One region of the Bombilactobacillus sp. ESL1187 genome, then DNA from elsewhere that is predicted to be linked to it. Evidence: predicted binding sites of a transcription regulator. Region 1 holds the regulator's gene; each other region holds the start of a gene.
What was found. The regulator HrcA, encoded in region 1, represses chaperone genes, less so after heat shock. The targets are predictions, from matches to a motif close to TTAGCACTCNNNNNNNNNGAGTGCTAA.
Positions count from the first base shown of each region.

Region 2: the regulator HrcA is predicted to act here: its motif matches at 1,809-1,835, upstream of clpP (ATP-dependent Clp endopeptidase proteolytic subunit ClpP).
Region 3: the regulator HrcA is predicted to act here: its motif matches at 2,367-2,393, upstream of groES (co-chaperone GroES).

Region 1 is NZ_JBYLTZ010000001.1:27,042-31,334, reverse strand. Features, by position in the region: gene truB (tRNA pseudouridine(55) synthase TruB) at 1-86, shown strand, start outside; gene ribF (riboflavin biosynthesis protein RibF) at 94-1,038, shown strand; gene hrcA (heat-inducible transcriptional repressor HrcA) at 1,131-2,207, shown strand; gene grpE (nucleotide exchange factor GrpE) at 2,219-2,827, shown strand; gene dnaK (molecular chaperone DnaK) at 2,855-4,293, shown strand, end outside.
Region 2 is NZ_JBYLTZ010000001.1:1,316,058-1,320,350, reverse strand. Features, by position in the region: gene AC3B5B_RS06125 (sugar-binding transcriptional regulator) at 1-563, opposite strand, end outside; tRNA gene AC3B5B_RS06120 (tRNA-Arg) at 715-786, opposite strand; gene AC3B5B_RS06115 (NADPH-dependent FMN reductase) at 1,119-1,673, shown strand; gene clpP (ATP-dependent Clp endopeptidase proteolytic subunit ClpP) at 1,857-2,444, shown strand; gene AC3B5B_RS06105 (5-formyltetrahydrofolate cyclo-ligase) at 2,494-3,075, opposite strand; gene AC3B5B_RS06100 (DUF4176 domain-containing protein) at 3,078-3,380, opposite strand; gene AC3B5B_RS06095 (CPBP family intramembrane glutamic endopeptidase) at 3,391-4,047, opposite strand; gene AC3B5B_RS06090 (YisL family protein) at 4,067-4,293, opposite strand, start outside.
Region 3 is NZ_JBYLTZ010000001.1:359,227-363,519, reverse strand. Features, by position in the region: gene AC3B5B_RS01945 (LTA synthase family protein) at 148-2,079, shown strand; gene groES (co-chaperone GroES) at 2,429-2,713, shown strand; gene groL (chaperonin GroEL) at 2,777-4,293, shown strand, end outside.

The DNA.
Region 1 (4,293 bases):
CTTGGCAGCATCAAGTCAAAGCATTGTATCGTTTACAAAATCAGAACTATGTTCCGCAAATTATGCTTTTAAAAAATGATAGGTGAGTAAATCGTGGAAGTTCAAATTTTAAAATATCCCTTTCAGCAGCAGTTGAAAATTCCGGCACGGCAAGTTTTAGCGGCGGGTTTTTTTGATGGCGTGCACCTCGGTCATCAAAATGTGATTAAAACGGCAGTACGGCTGGCGCATACGCGGCAACAACCAGCGGCAGTTTTGACGTTTGACCGCCATCCTATTGAAGTTTATCAACCGCAAAAAGTGACGGGAACGTTCCAGTATCTGACGCCATTTCAACGCAAACTAGAATTGTTTCAAGAATTACAAGTAGATATTGTCTATGTAGTAGAGTTTAATCCCATTTTGGCGCATTTAGCACCTCAAAAATTTGTCGAAGATTTTTTGTTGCGCTTGCATATTACAACTTTAGTGGCCGGCTTTGATTGGACCTTTGGCCCCAAAGAGATTGCGACCATGACGTATTTACGCCAGTTAGTCCAACAACGCTTTGAAATTGTAGAGATTCCTTCTTTAAATTTCGATCATGAAAAAATTTCTTCTACTAATATTCGCACAGCGTTACAGACGGATCAGATTCAACACGCTAATTTATTATTGGGTTATAATTACCAAAACCAAGGTCCAGTGGTTCACGGTTATCAAATGGGGCGGCAGTTGGGTTTTCCCACAGCTAATTTAGCTTTAAGCGCAGAGCAATTAGTTCCTAGCTTGGGTGTTTACGTCACACGAGTCAAAGTTGGTGATGACTGGTTCCCAGCGATGACTTCCGTTGGCCGAAATGTGACTTTTAAAAGGGGCAATAATCCGGTCACAGTAGAGGCTAATCTCTTAGACTTTGATCAAGATCTCTATGGTCAGGAAGTCCAAATTCAGTGGTTAAAATATTTACGTCCTGAAATTAAATTTGCTGACGCCCCGGCATTGGTGCAGCAATTACGACAAGATCAGCAAGCTACCGAAAATTATTTCAGAAAATAATAGCAACTAACTTGACATAGTGCTAATAGCTTGCTATATTTAACATTGTTAGCACTGATATATCAAGAGTGCTAAAAGCGAGGTGATTTGGTTTGATAACTGATCGTCAAGCTGCAATTTTAAAGGCAATTGTTCAACAATATATTGAAACGGGGCAACCTATTGGCTCGAAGGCTTTAATGGATCGGTTACCAATTCATGTGAGTTCGGCAACTATTCGCAATGACATGGCAAATTTAGAGAGTTTGGGTCTGATTGAAAAGATTCATTTGTCATCAGGACGGGTGCCTTCAGATAGTGGTTATCGGTACTATTTGGATCACCTGTTAACGCCGATAGATGTTTCGGAGCAAACTTCAGAAATCATTCATTCTGATTTTGCCAAACAACGCTTTACCAAAATTGATGAGATTGTTGCGCAGTCCGCTAAAATTCTCTCAACTTTGACAAGTTATACGGCCATTGCTTTAGGACCTGAGAGTGATAATACTGTTTTAACTGGTTTTCGAATTGTAGACTTGGGTAACAGTCAAGTCATGGCTATTATGGTAACTAGTGATGGAGCTGTTTATAATCAAGTGTATCGCTTAGAAGCAGATATTGCGGCTGATCGTTTGGAAGCGGTCGTACGCATTATTAATGATCAATTAGTAGGTCAGACTTTGAATGAGGTTTCCAAGCGATTAAAGACTGATTTTCCTAAACTGGTGGCACAATATTTACAGACTCCAGATGGTTTTTTGTCAATTTTTGATGATATCTTAGATAAAGTTGCCGCCGATCATTTCTTTGTGGACGGTAAATCTAATTTATTTAACTACGTTGATACCCGTAATAGTGACAGTTTAAAGAGTTTGTATTCATTGTTTGACAGTGACCATAATTTAGCCAAGCTTTTGGGAATGGATCAGAATCTCAGTGACGATGATTCTAATAATCAAGGAATTAAGGTCCATTTGGGTGCTGAATTAGCGCCGCAAATATTGAATAATTATAGTTTGATTACCGCCAAATATAGTGTGGGCGTTCACGGTGATGGCTTAATTGCCCTCTTAGGTCCCACTAATATGCCTTATTCACAAGTGATTGGTTTAATTACCTCTTTACGTTATGAATTGGCAAAGCGGTTAATTGATTATTTTCAAGAACTAAATGGTAATTCAAGTTAGGAGGCGTGTTTATGACGAAACCCGAAATAGATCCGGAAGAGTTTCCTTCAGAAAAAGCTTCAGCAAAAAAAGCAACTGCTAATGATCAAGAAAAAGTGGCATCCAGCAAAGATCAGGATGAACAAGCCACAGCCAAGCCAGCTGCTGATGAAGTGGTAGACAAACTATTAGATGCTAATCAAAAATTAGAAAAAGATTTAAAAGCAAGTCAAGATCAGGAGTTACGCTTACAAGCGGAAATTCAAAATATTAAAAAGCATAATCAACAAGAACAGGCTAGTTTAATTAAGTATGATGGACAAAAGTTAGCGACAGCTATTTTACCATCAATTGACAATTTAGAACGTGCACTACAAGCAAGTAGTGCCGATCAGACCAATGACGGCTTAATTACTGGTGTGCAGATGGTTTTAAAACATTTGAAGCAAGCATTAGCGGAAAATGATATTACTGAAATTAAAGCTTTGAATGAAAAATTTGATCCGACGATTCATCAGGCGGTGCAAACAGTAGCAAGTGATGATGAGCATCCAGCAGACACAGTGGTGCAAGTATTACAGGCCGGTTATCAATTAAAAGATCGCGTTTTGCGGCCAAGTATGGTTGTTGTGGCACAATAAATTAATTTAATGGAGAAGGTTTAATTAATGTCAAAAATTATCGGAATTGATTTAGGAACAACTAATTCAGCAGTTGCTGTTTTAGAAGGTGGCGACCCGAAGATTATTGCTAATCCAGAAGGCGGCCGGACTACACCATCAGTAGTTGCTTTTAAAGATGGTGAAACACAAGTTGGTGAAGTGGCTAAGCGGCAAGCAATTACCAACCCGAATACGATTTCTTCTATCAAACGCCACATTGGTGAAGCTGGCTATAAAGTCAATGTTGATGGCAAAGAATATACACCACAAGAAATTTCGGCCATGATTTTGCAATACATTAAAAACTTTGCAGAAAAATATTTGGGTGAAGAAGTTACTGAAGCGGTAATTACTGTACCAGCTTACTTCAATGACTCACAACGGCAAGCTACCAAAGATGCTGGTAAAATTGCTGGTTTAGATGTTAAACGGATTATTAATGAACCAACAGCTTCTGCTTTAGCTTATGGTTTAGATAAAAGTGATGCCGATGAAAAGGTCTTAGTTTACGATTTAGGTGGTGGGACTTTTGATGTTTCCGTTTTGGAATTAGGCGATGGCGTTTTCCAAGTATTGTCAACTAATGGTGATACCCATTTAGGTGGCGATGACTTTGATAATGCTATTATGGATTGGTTAGTCGCTGACTTTAAAGCGCAAAATCAAATTGACTTATCACAAGATAAGATGGCTTTACAACGGTTGAAAGATGCTGCTGAAAAAGCGAAAAAAGATTTATCTGGTGTGAGTGAAACGGAAATCAGTTTGCCATTTATTTCTGCTGGCCCTGCTGGCCCGTTGCATTTACAGACTACTTTATCGCGCGCTAAATTTAATGAATTAACAGCTGATTTAGTTGACCGGACAAAGATTCCGGTACAAAATGCTTTAAAAGATGCCGATTTAAGCAGTTCTGATATTGATAAAGTTATTTTAAACGGTGGTTCAACCCGGATTCCTGCGGTACAAGAAGCAGTTAAACAATGGACTGGTAAAGAACCCGATCATTCGATTAACCCTGATGAAGCTGTTGCTTTAGGAGCAGCCATTCAAGGTGGTGTGATTACTGGCGATGTGAAAGATGTGGTCTTGTTAGATGTTACGCCATTATCCTTAGGAATTGAAACAATGGGTGGTGTTTCCACTAAGTTAATTGATCGGAATACGACAATTCCAACCAGCAAGTCACAAGTCTTTTCAACAGCTGCGGACAACCAACCAGCAGTAGACATTCATGTTTTACAAGGTGAACGTTCGATGGCCGCTGATAACAAGACTTTAGGTCGGTTCCAGTTAACAGATATTCCTGCTGCTCCGCGAGGCGTCCCACAAATTGAAGTTAAGTTTGATATTGATAAAAACGGAATTGTTAATGTTTCTGCAAAAGATTTAGGCACTGGTAAATCACAGAAGATTACAATTAAGAGTTCATCTGGTTTATCCGA
Region 2 (4,293 bases), 1.3 Mb from region 1:
AACAATAAATTCCGTTCCTGTGACAACTTAGGAGTCAATGCCTGCGCCACAGCAGCCATTGTTGTACCACCCATTACCGCGATGGTTGAACGTCCGCTAGGCAAAAAATGATCCATCATCTGATTTAACTCTTGACCCATTAGTTCCAAGACCCGTCGATGATGTTCACTATCACCCGGTATGATTATAACTTGTTCAATTCCTAAAAAGGAAGCTAAACGCGTTGCAATAACGGAAGTATCATTTAACTTACCAATAACCACATCGAGGTGAGCAACAATCTCTTCGCCTTTTTCGGTTAACATCATCCCTGATTTAGAGGAGCTAATTAAGCCACTAGTTTTAAACAAATCTGTTTCCCGCCGCAAAACTCGTTCTGAAAGATCCAACTCACTTGCCAAGATCCGCCGACCAATTGGTTGCATCCAGCGAATTTCCTGCAAAATTCGATAACGCTTTCGCAGGGTACTTAAAAAATCTGGTGCAATGGCTTCGATCCAACCAAGTTCATCGTTGACTGACGATGCATTTGCCGTGGGACTAATTTTGTCCCTGTGTGGCATATTAAGACCCATCCAATCAAAAAATATATGTGAGTATCGTTTCCAACTCACAACAAGATTATAACAACTTAATTTTTAATTTGCAATAAACAAAACCACTTTTTTACAGAAAAAAATGGTTCATCACAAAATTGTAATGAACCACCAACTATGCGCCACCTGGGAGTCGAACCCAGATCCCAAGAACCGGAATCTTGTGTGCTATCCATTACACTAGCGGCGCAACACATGAAATATATTACACGACGAAAGAACATTTGGCAATACCTAAATAGATTTTTTATTAATTAGTTTCAACATTTTAACTGCAGATCTTACCTCATAGTAAAATGATAAGTTTCATTTTGGGTGCTTACTACTTAAATCTATTGATTAGTTTCAAATGATTTTGGAAAATAAATTTCAAGCACTAAAAATGGTGGACAAATCCATTAATAACGGCATTTTTAGCTTTGCAATGGTATCTAATCGTTCTTTTTCTTGAAGCAAAAAACTTTCTTTTCCAATAATGTTATGTATACTATGTTCTTGTAATAAAATTTGGGAGGAAAAATTATGACTAAAAAAATTGGAGTTATCGTCGGTAGTTTACGTAAGCAATCTTTTTCCAAGGCAATCGCTAATGCAATGAAAGAAATGTTTCCTGAAGGCTACGATGCACAATTAATCGATATCAGTGATTTGCCAATCTTCAACCAAGATTTTGAAGATGGTGAATTAGAAGAGCCAGCTAGTTACAGCCGTTTCCGTAATGATGTTAAAGACATGGATGCTATTTTATTCGTTACCCCAGAATATAACCGCAGCACGCCTGCTGTTTTAAAGAACGCCCTTGATGTCGGTTCTCGTCCTTATGGACAAAGCGTTTGGGATAGGAAACCTGCTGCAGTTGTTAGTGTTTCACCTGGTGCTCCTGGTGCTTTTGGTGCTAATCACCACTTACGCCAATCATTAGTCTTCTTAAACATGCCAACTTTGCAACAGCCTGAAGCTTACCTAGGCAATGTGATGAATTACCTAGATGACAATGGTCAAGTTAATAATGACAATACAAAGCAATTCTTACAATCCATTGTTGATGCATTTGTTGAATTGATCAATCGGTATTAAGATATACAATCGGAACTTTTTTCAAGTTCGCACATGAAGGACTCTTAGAGTCCTTTTTTTAATAATTAATTTATTACTATTAAGCAATCTGGAAATGAAGTCATGAGAGTTGACTTTTTTTAAATATATGATAAATTAGCAGAGTAATGTATAGAGTGCTAATAAGCAATAGGAGGCTTTTTTATGTTAGTTCCTACAGTTATTGAACAAAATTCACGTGGTGAACGTGCCTACGATATTTATTCTCGTTTATTAAAAGACCGCATCATTATGTTATCGGGCGAAGTTACTGATGATTTAGCTAATACGGTCATTGCCCAACTGTTATTCTTGGATGCTCAAGATTCTGAAAAAGATATTTATATGTACATCAACTCTCCTGGTGGTTCTGTAACTGCCGGTTTAGCAATTATGGATACTATGAATTTTGTCAAAGCCGATGTGCAAACCATTGCTATGGGAATGGCTGCTTCAATGGCTAGTGTCTTATTATCTTCTGGTGCTAAGGGCAAACGCTTTGCTTTACCAAACTCCACGGTCTTAATTCACCAACCTTCTGGCGGCGCTCAAGGTCAACAAACCGAAATTGAAATTGTGGCTGAAGAGATTTTAAAAACCCGCAAACGTTTAAATAAAATTTTAGCAGATAATTCTGGCCAAGATATCGAAACCATTGAACGCGATACTGAACGTGATAACTATTTAACCGCTCAAGAAGCTAAAGATTATGGCTTAATTGATGATATTATGACTAACAATTCAAATAAATAATTGGGCAAATTAATAATTACAAAAAACACGACCTGATGGCCGTGTTTTTTTATTCAATCACTTTACTAACACCTTGTTCAGTAATCACAAAATCAACAGGATAATCTAGCGACGTTACTGGTACTTGTGCGCTTTGCAACTGAGCAAAGCATAATGCCACTGTCATTGCTGTTAACGACTGTTGTTGTAAATAACGATCATAATAACCGCCACCATAACCCAAACGTTTGCCCACTAAGGAGCAAGTTAAACACGGTACAATCACTAAATCTAATTCTGCTGGAGCAATAATAGGCGCTGTGATTGGTGGCTCTAAAACTCCTAAAGAACTTTTTTGTAGTGCTCGTTGTCCTTGAAACAGTTGCGCTTGCATCCGATGTTGTGCATAAACTCGCGGTAAGGCTATCACCTTCTGCTCACTTTGCGCCACCTTAACCAAAGGCTGCGTCGCCAATTCTGAACCCACGGACCAATAAGTAAAAATCGTGTGACTCATTTGAAACTGTGGCAAATTAATTAACAAGTTCGTGATAACTTTGGTTGCTTGTTTACGATAGCTCGGTGATAGCTGCGCCCGCCGTTTTAAAAGTTCTTGACGTAACTGCGCCTTCTGCTGCTCAATTGCCGTCATAACTATAACGTACTCTTTAACTTAGGATAGCCACTTTGCGCCACCAATTGATCGTATTGCTGAGCAAATTCTTGTTCTTCTTGGTTACGATACCCTTCAAAAAGTACCTCTTTGATATCTTCTTGATTAAAAAAACAAAAATCTTCGGTTTCATCGACACCATTGGGATACAAAACACCCGAATAATCAAAATAACCAATTTGATTTTTCTTTTCTTCAAACAGTGCTGCACGGTTCACGATCATTAAGGGCGTTTCCTGATCACCCTTTAAGGTTACTACTGAGCCAATTGGTAAAATTTTCATATGATTCTCCTTACAATGATGCAATTAAATTATTCAAAAAATGTAAAGCAATGTTATAGCGCATATCGCCTTGATACAAAACATACGTGGTTGCTAACAAACAACCAGCTAAAATATAGGGAATGACTACTAAACTAAAAGCCGGAGCATGCATCAATCCAAAAATTGCACCTGACAAAACAATTGCTAAGACCGTTTGTCCATTATTTTTTAACTTTGGAAAAAAATATTTAAAAAATAATCCACGAAAAATGAATTCTTCGATAATGGGACCAAAAATAATCGTAAACAAGTTCAACATAATTGGCGATTTTTTAGCCAATAAATCCAGTTCTTGTTGATTAGCAGAGGTCGGAAACAAATTACTTAAAAGACCAATCAAGAACATTATAATAAATAAGCCGACAAAAGTAAGCCCCGCATGTTTGACAGGTGGCCAAGTTGTTCGCAAAGCTGGTAAGTGGCGGTATTTATTCCACAATGCAGCAATCAATGCTCCCATCAAGATGAACAATAAGACAAGCAGTAGGATCAATTCTAAGCTTGACACTTGTCGTTGCAATAAGGGGATAGCAATAGGCGTTTGCGCCAACGAATACAATAAAAAATAACCAACTAAAACTGCAATGTGCCGTACATTTCGTTGGCTACTTCTAGTTACTTTCATACAAAATAATCCTCACTTTTTAAAATAATGGAAAACCACTAGTGAGCCAAAAGCCTAAGGTAATGACAATGACAGCTCCCAATAGCATCAGCCATAACCAGTTACTAGTTAATTTATGTTGCTGCTTTTTCGCAAAAGCCATTTCAATAATTCCGATTAAGACCAACGCTGCCAAAAGTTTGATAATTGTTAATAATGGATGTTCATGCCACGGATAAGGTAACATGACTACTCCACTGATTAACA
Region 3 (4,293 bases), 330 kb from region 1:
TTTTAAATATTTAATTTAATATTTTTTGTAATACCGCATTTTAACTGCTTTTGACTTATCGGCAAATTATGCTAGTAATATACCTATCTAAATTAGATTGTGCTAAAATTTAAAACTGTATTAATTTAAGTCGAAAGAGGATTTATTGTGCATAATCTAACTGTCAAACGCTTTATGTATTTTTTACTGCAAGTACTTTTAGTGTGTTTAATTGCTTACGGATTTTATTTTGAATTTCAACTAGCTTTAACCGGTAGTTTGACACACGGCTATCATGAGATGTTCTGGGAAATTAAGAATAATCCTGTCGTCACGCGAATCAACTGGTTTTGCCTAGTAGTTATTATAACGATGCTAATTGCGCTGTTAGGTGATTATTGGTGGGGAATATCCCTGAGCGTCATTATTTTCAGTATTATTTTATATGTGGACTTTAATAAAATTATTTCACGTTCTGAACCATTGTTACCTAATGATTTAAACATGGCTGGTCAAGCTGGTGGTTTAATTAAAATGGTCAGTTGGCAATCATTATTACTTTTAGCCATTGGCATTGTATTACTACTTGTAGCGGCCTACCTGTTACACAAAGTTACCAAAGGCTTGTGGTTAAAAAATCATCGGGTGCTGTGGCCGTTGAGAATTGGCTTTTTGGTGTTAGCAATAATAGCTTTAAGCTTGTTCTCACAAGCAGGAAATACGCGCTCTTTTGCTTCTAAACAATTGGCGAAGCATAATATTACTAATGTTGATCGTTCACAATTGGCCAATTATCGTAATCGGGGTACTTTAATTGGTTTTGTCTTTAATGCCCATTCTACGCCAATGATTAAGCCTGCTAATTATAGCGCGGCGACTATGAAGCAAATTACTAAACGTTATCAAAAAGGTTTGGTTAAAGCCAATCAAGGGAAAAAAGTTGGGAAAGTTAACATTATTTATATTTTAAATGAATCTTTAACCAATCCTTTACGGACACAGAAATGGTATCCCCTTGTTGGCAATAAAAATCCGATGCCTTATATTTCTAAGATGATTACGAATCCAACGGTCCAACAAGCTGGGGGCTATATGGTGTCTCCTGGTTTTGGTGGGGGTACGGCTAATATTGAATTTGAAGCCAATACAGGTTTCTCCAATTACTTTTTAAACAATACGCCCTATCAGGATATTTTACCTAATAAAAAATATTTTCCGAGTGTCATGCATTATTTAAATGATGCTGGCTATAATTCACAGGCCTACCATCCTTATGCCGGCACTATGTATCGTAGAAATCAAGCTTATCCAGCGATCGGTATCCATAAATTCCAAGATCAATCGAAATTACAGCATTTAAAGAAGTCACCACATGGTTTGTATGATACAGATGCCTCCGCCTATCCGAACTTTTATGCACAACAAAAAAAGTCTAGTCGCCAATTTAGTTTGATGTTGACGATGCAAAACCATATGCCTTATCAAGCAGAAATAGGTCCCAAAAGTTCTTATCAACTCCAGAATAAAGTAGCCGGAGATGCTGATAAGACTAAAAAATTAGAAGCTTATCTTCAAGAAGTTCACGATTCGGATCAAGCATTTAAGCAATTAGTGCAACATTATCAACATGCTAAGCAAAAAACGTTAATTGTCATGTATGGCGATCATTATCCTGGTGATGGTATTTATGATGATCTCTTCAATCAGAATACCTTGTATTCTCATGCAACGCCGTTTGTGATGGCGGCTAATTTTCCTTTACAGACGCATCATTATAATTACTTCTCGCCCAACTATATGTCCTTACAGTTATTGCAACAACTTAACTATCCGCAAACCCCGTTTTATCAATTATTGGAACAATTACAACAGCAAGTTCCAGTTTTGACCAAACCACTACAAATTTCTGGTACGGGCCAACAGAATCGAACCAAAGTAAGCAACGATACGTATGCGTTAACTGCTAAAAATGTTCACGGCCCTAAAAATGCTAAGTGGGATCAATCACGAGTTTATAAAGATTATCGGTTATTAGAATATGATATGACTTATGGTAAAGCTTACGCTAAAAAGGATGGTATGTTTCAAATTCCTCGCTAGTCATAGCTGAATCGGGTCAACAATTTGAAAACTATTTTGCAAAATTAATTATCTAATAATTGCATACGTGTCTTGAAAGCTCTTTATGCTCCAAATTTGATAAATCAAGTGAGTCGTCCATTACGGGCGACTTTTTGATTAAAAAAAGCAAAGGAAGATTACTAGATTTTGAGCCAATTAATGTGTTTTCAAAGCAATCTGTGCTACTGTAAAAAAGTAAGTTTTCCGAATATTTTTAAACGGAAATACTTGCATCTGGAAAGGAACATGTTATTATAGAACTTGTATTAGCACTATATAAAGATGAGTGCTAAGAGTGCTAAAAATGTTTTTATTTGGAGGGATTACTTTGTTAAAGCCATTAGGTGATCGTATTCTGGTACAAGTTGATGAAGAAAAGGAACAAACAGTTGGTGGAATTGTTCTAGCCAATAATGCTAAAGAAAAGCCACAAGTTGGTGAAGTTATTGCTGTTGGCGCCGGTGAACGGACACCAGAAGGTAAAACAATTGAATTAAGCATTCAAAAAGGCGATAAAGTCTTATTTGATAAATATGCTGGTTCAGAAGTTAAGTATGACGGCCAAAAATATCTCGTAATGCATGAAAAAGATGTCATGGCAATTGTTGACTAATTTTTGTAATTAATTAGAAATTAAGAACATAAAGTATTAAATAATAATTGAGGTGGCTGAAAAATGACAAAAGAAATTAAATTTTCAGAAGACGCACGGGCTAAGATGCTTGAAGGCGTTAATAAATTAGCAGATACAGTAAAAACAACAATTGGACCTAAAGGTCGTAACGTTGTTTTGGAACAATCCTATGGTTCTCCAAATATTACCAACGATGGTGTAACTATCGCCAAAGATATTGAATTAGAAGATCATTTTGAAAATATGGGTGCTAAATTAGTTTCTGAAGTTGCTTCAAAGACTAATGATATTGCCGGTGACGGTACAACCACTGCGACAGTTTTAGCTCAAGCCATTATTCAAGAAGGCATGAAGAACGTAACTGCTGGTGCGAACCCTGTTGGTATTCGGACGGGAATTGAGAAGGCTACTGCTACTGCTGTCGATGAATTGCGAAAGATTTCTCACGAAGTTAGTGGTCGTGATCAAATTGCTCAAGTTGCCGCAGTTTCTTCTTCCAATCAACAAGTTGGTGAATTAATTGCCGATGCGATGGAAAAAGTTGGTCATGATGGTGTAATTACCATTGAAGAATCAAAGGGTATTGAAACAACTTCTGATGTTGTTGAAGGTATGCAATTTGATCGTGGTTACTTATCACAATACATGGTAACTGATAACGATAAAATGGAAGCCGATTTAGATAATCCATACATTTTAATTACTGATAAGAAGATTTCTAACATCCAAGATATTTTGCCATTATTACAATCAATCGTGCAACAAGGCAAAGCTTTATTGATTATTGCTGATGATGTTGATGGTGAAGCTTTACCAACATTGGTTTTGAACAAGGTTCGGGGCACGTTCAATGTTGTAGCTGTTAAAGCACCTGGTTTTGGCGATCGTCGTAAGGAACAATTAGAAGATATTGCGATCTTGACTGGTGGTACTGTCATTACAGCTGATTTAGGCTTAGAATTAAAAGACACAACCATTGATCAATTAGGTCAAGCAGGTCGTGTAACTGTTACTAAAGACAACACAACAATTGTCCAAGGTTCTGGTTCCAAAGATGCGATTGATGAACGGGTTGATTTAATTAAGAAGCAAGTTAGCGAAACAACTTCTGACTTTGACCGTGAAAAGTTACAAGAACGTTTAGCTAAATTAGCTGGTGGCGTTGGTGTGATTAAAGTTGGTGCCGCTACTGAAACTGAATTAAAAGAACGCAAATATCGGATTGAAGATGCTTTGAATGCTACGCGGGCCGCTGTTGAAGAAGGCTACGTTGCTGGTGGTGGTACAGCTTTGATGAATGTCATTCCAGCTGTTGCCAAATTAGCTGAAGGCGAAACTGGTGATGTGCAAACCGGTGTTAACATTGTTAAGCGGGCTTTAGAAGCACCAGTTCGGCAAATTGCCGAAAATGCCGGCAAAGAAGGCTCTGTTATTGTTGAACATTTGAAGGCACAAGATAATGAAGTTGGTTATAATGCTGCAACTGACAAGTGGGAAAATATGGTTGAGGCCGGAATTATTGACCCAACTAAAGTAACTCGCTCTGCTTTACAAAATGC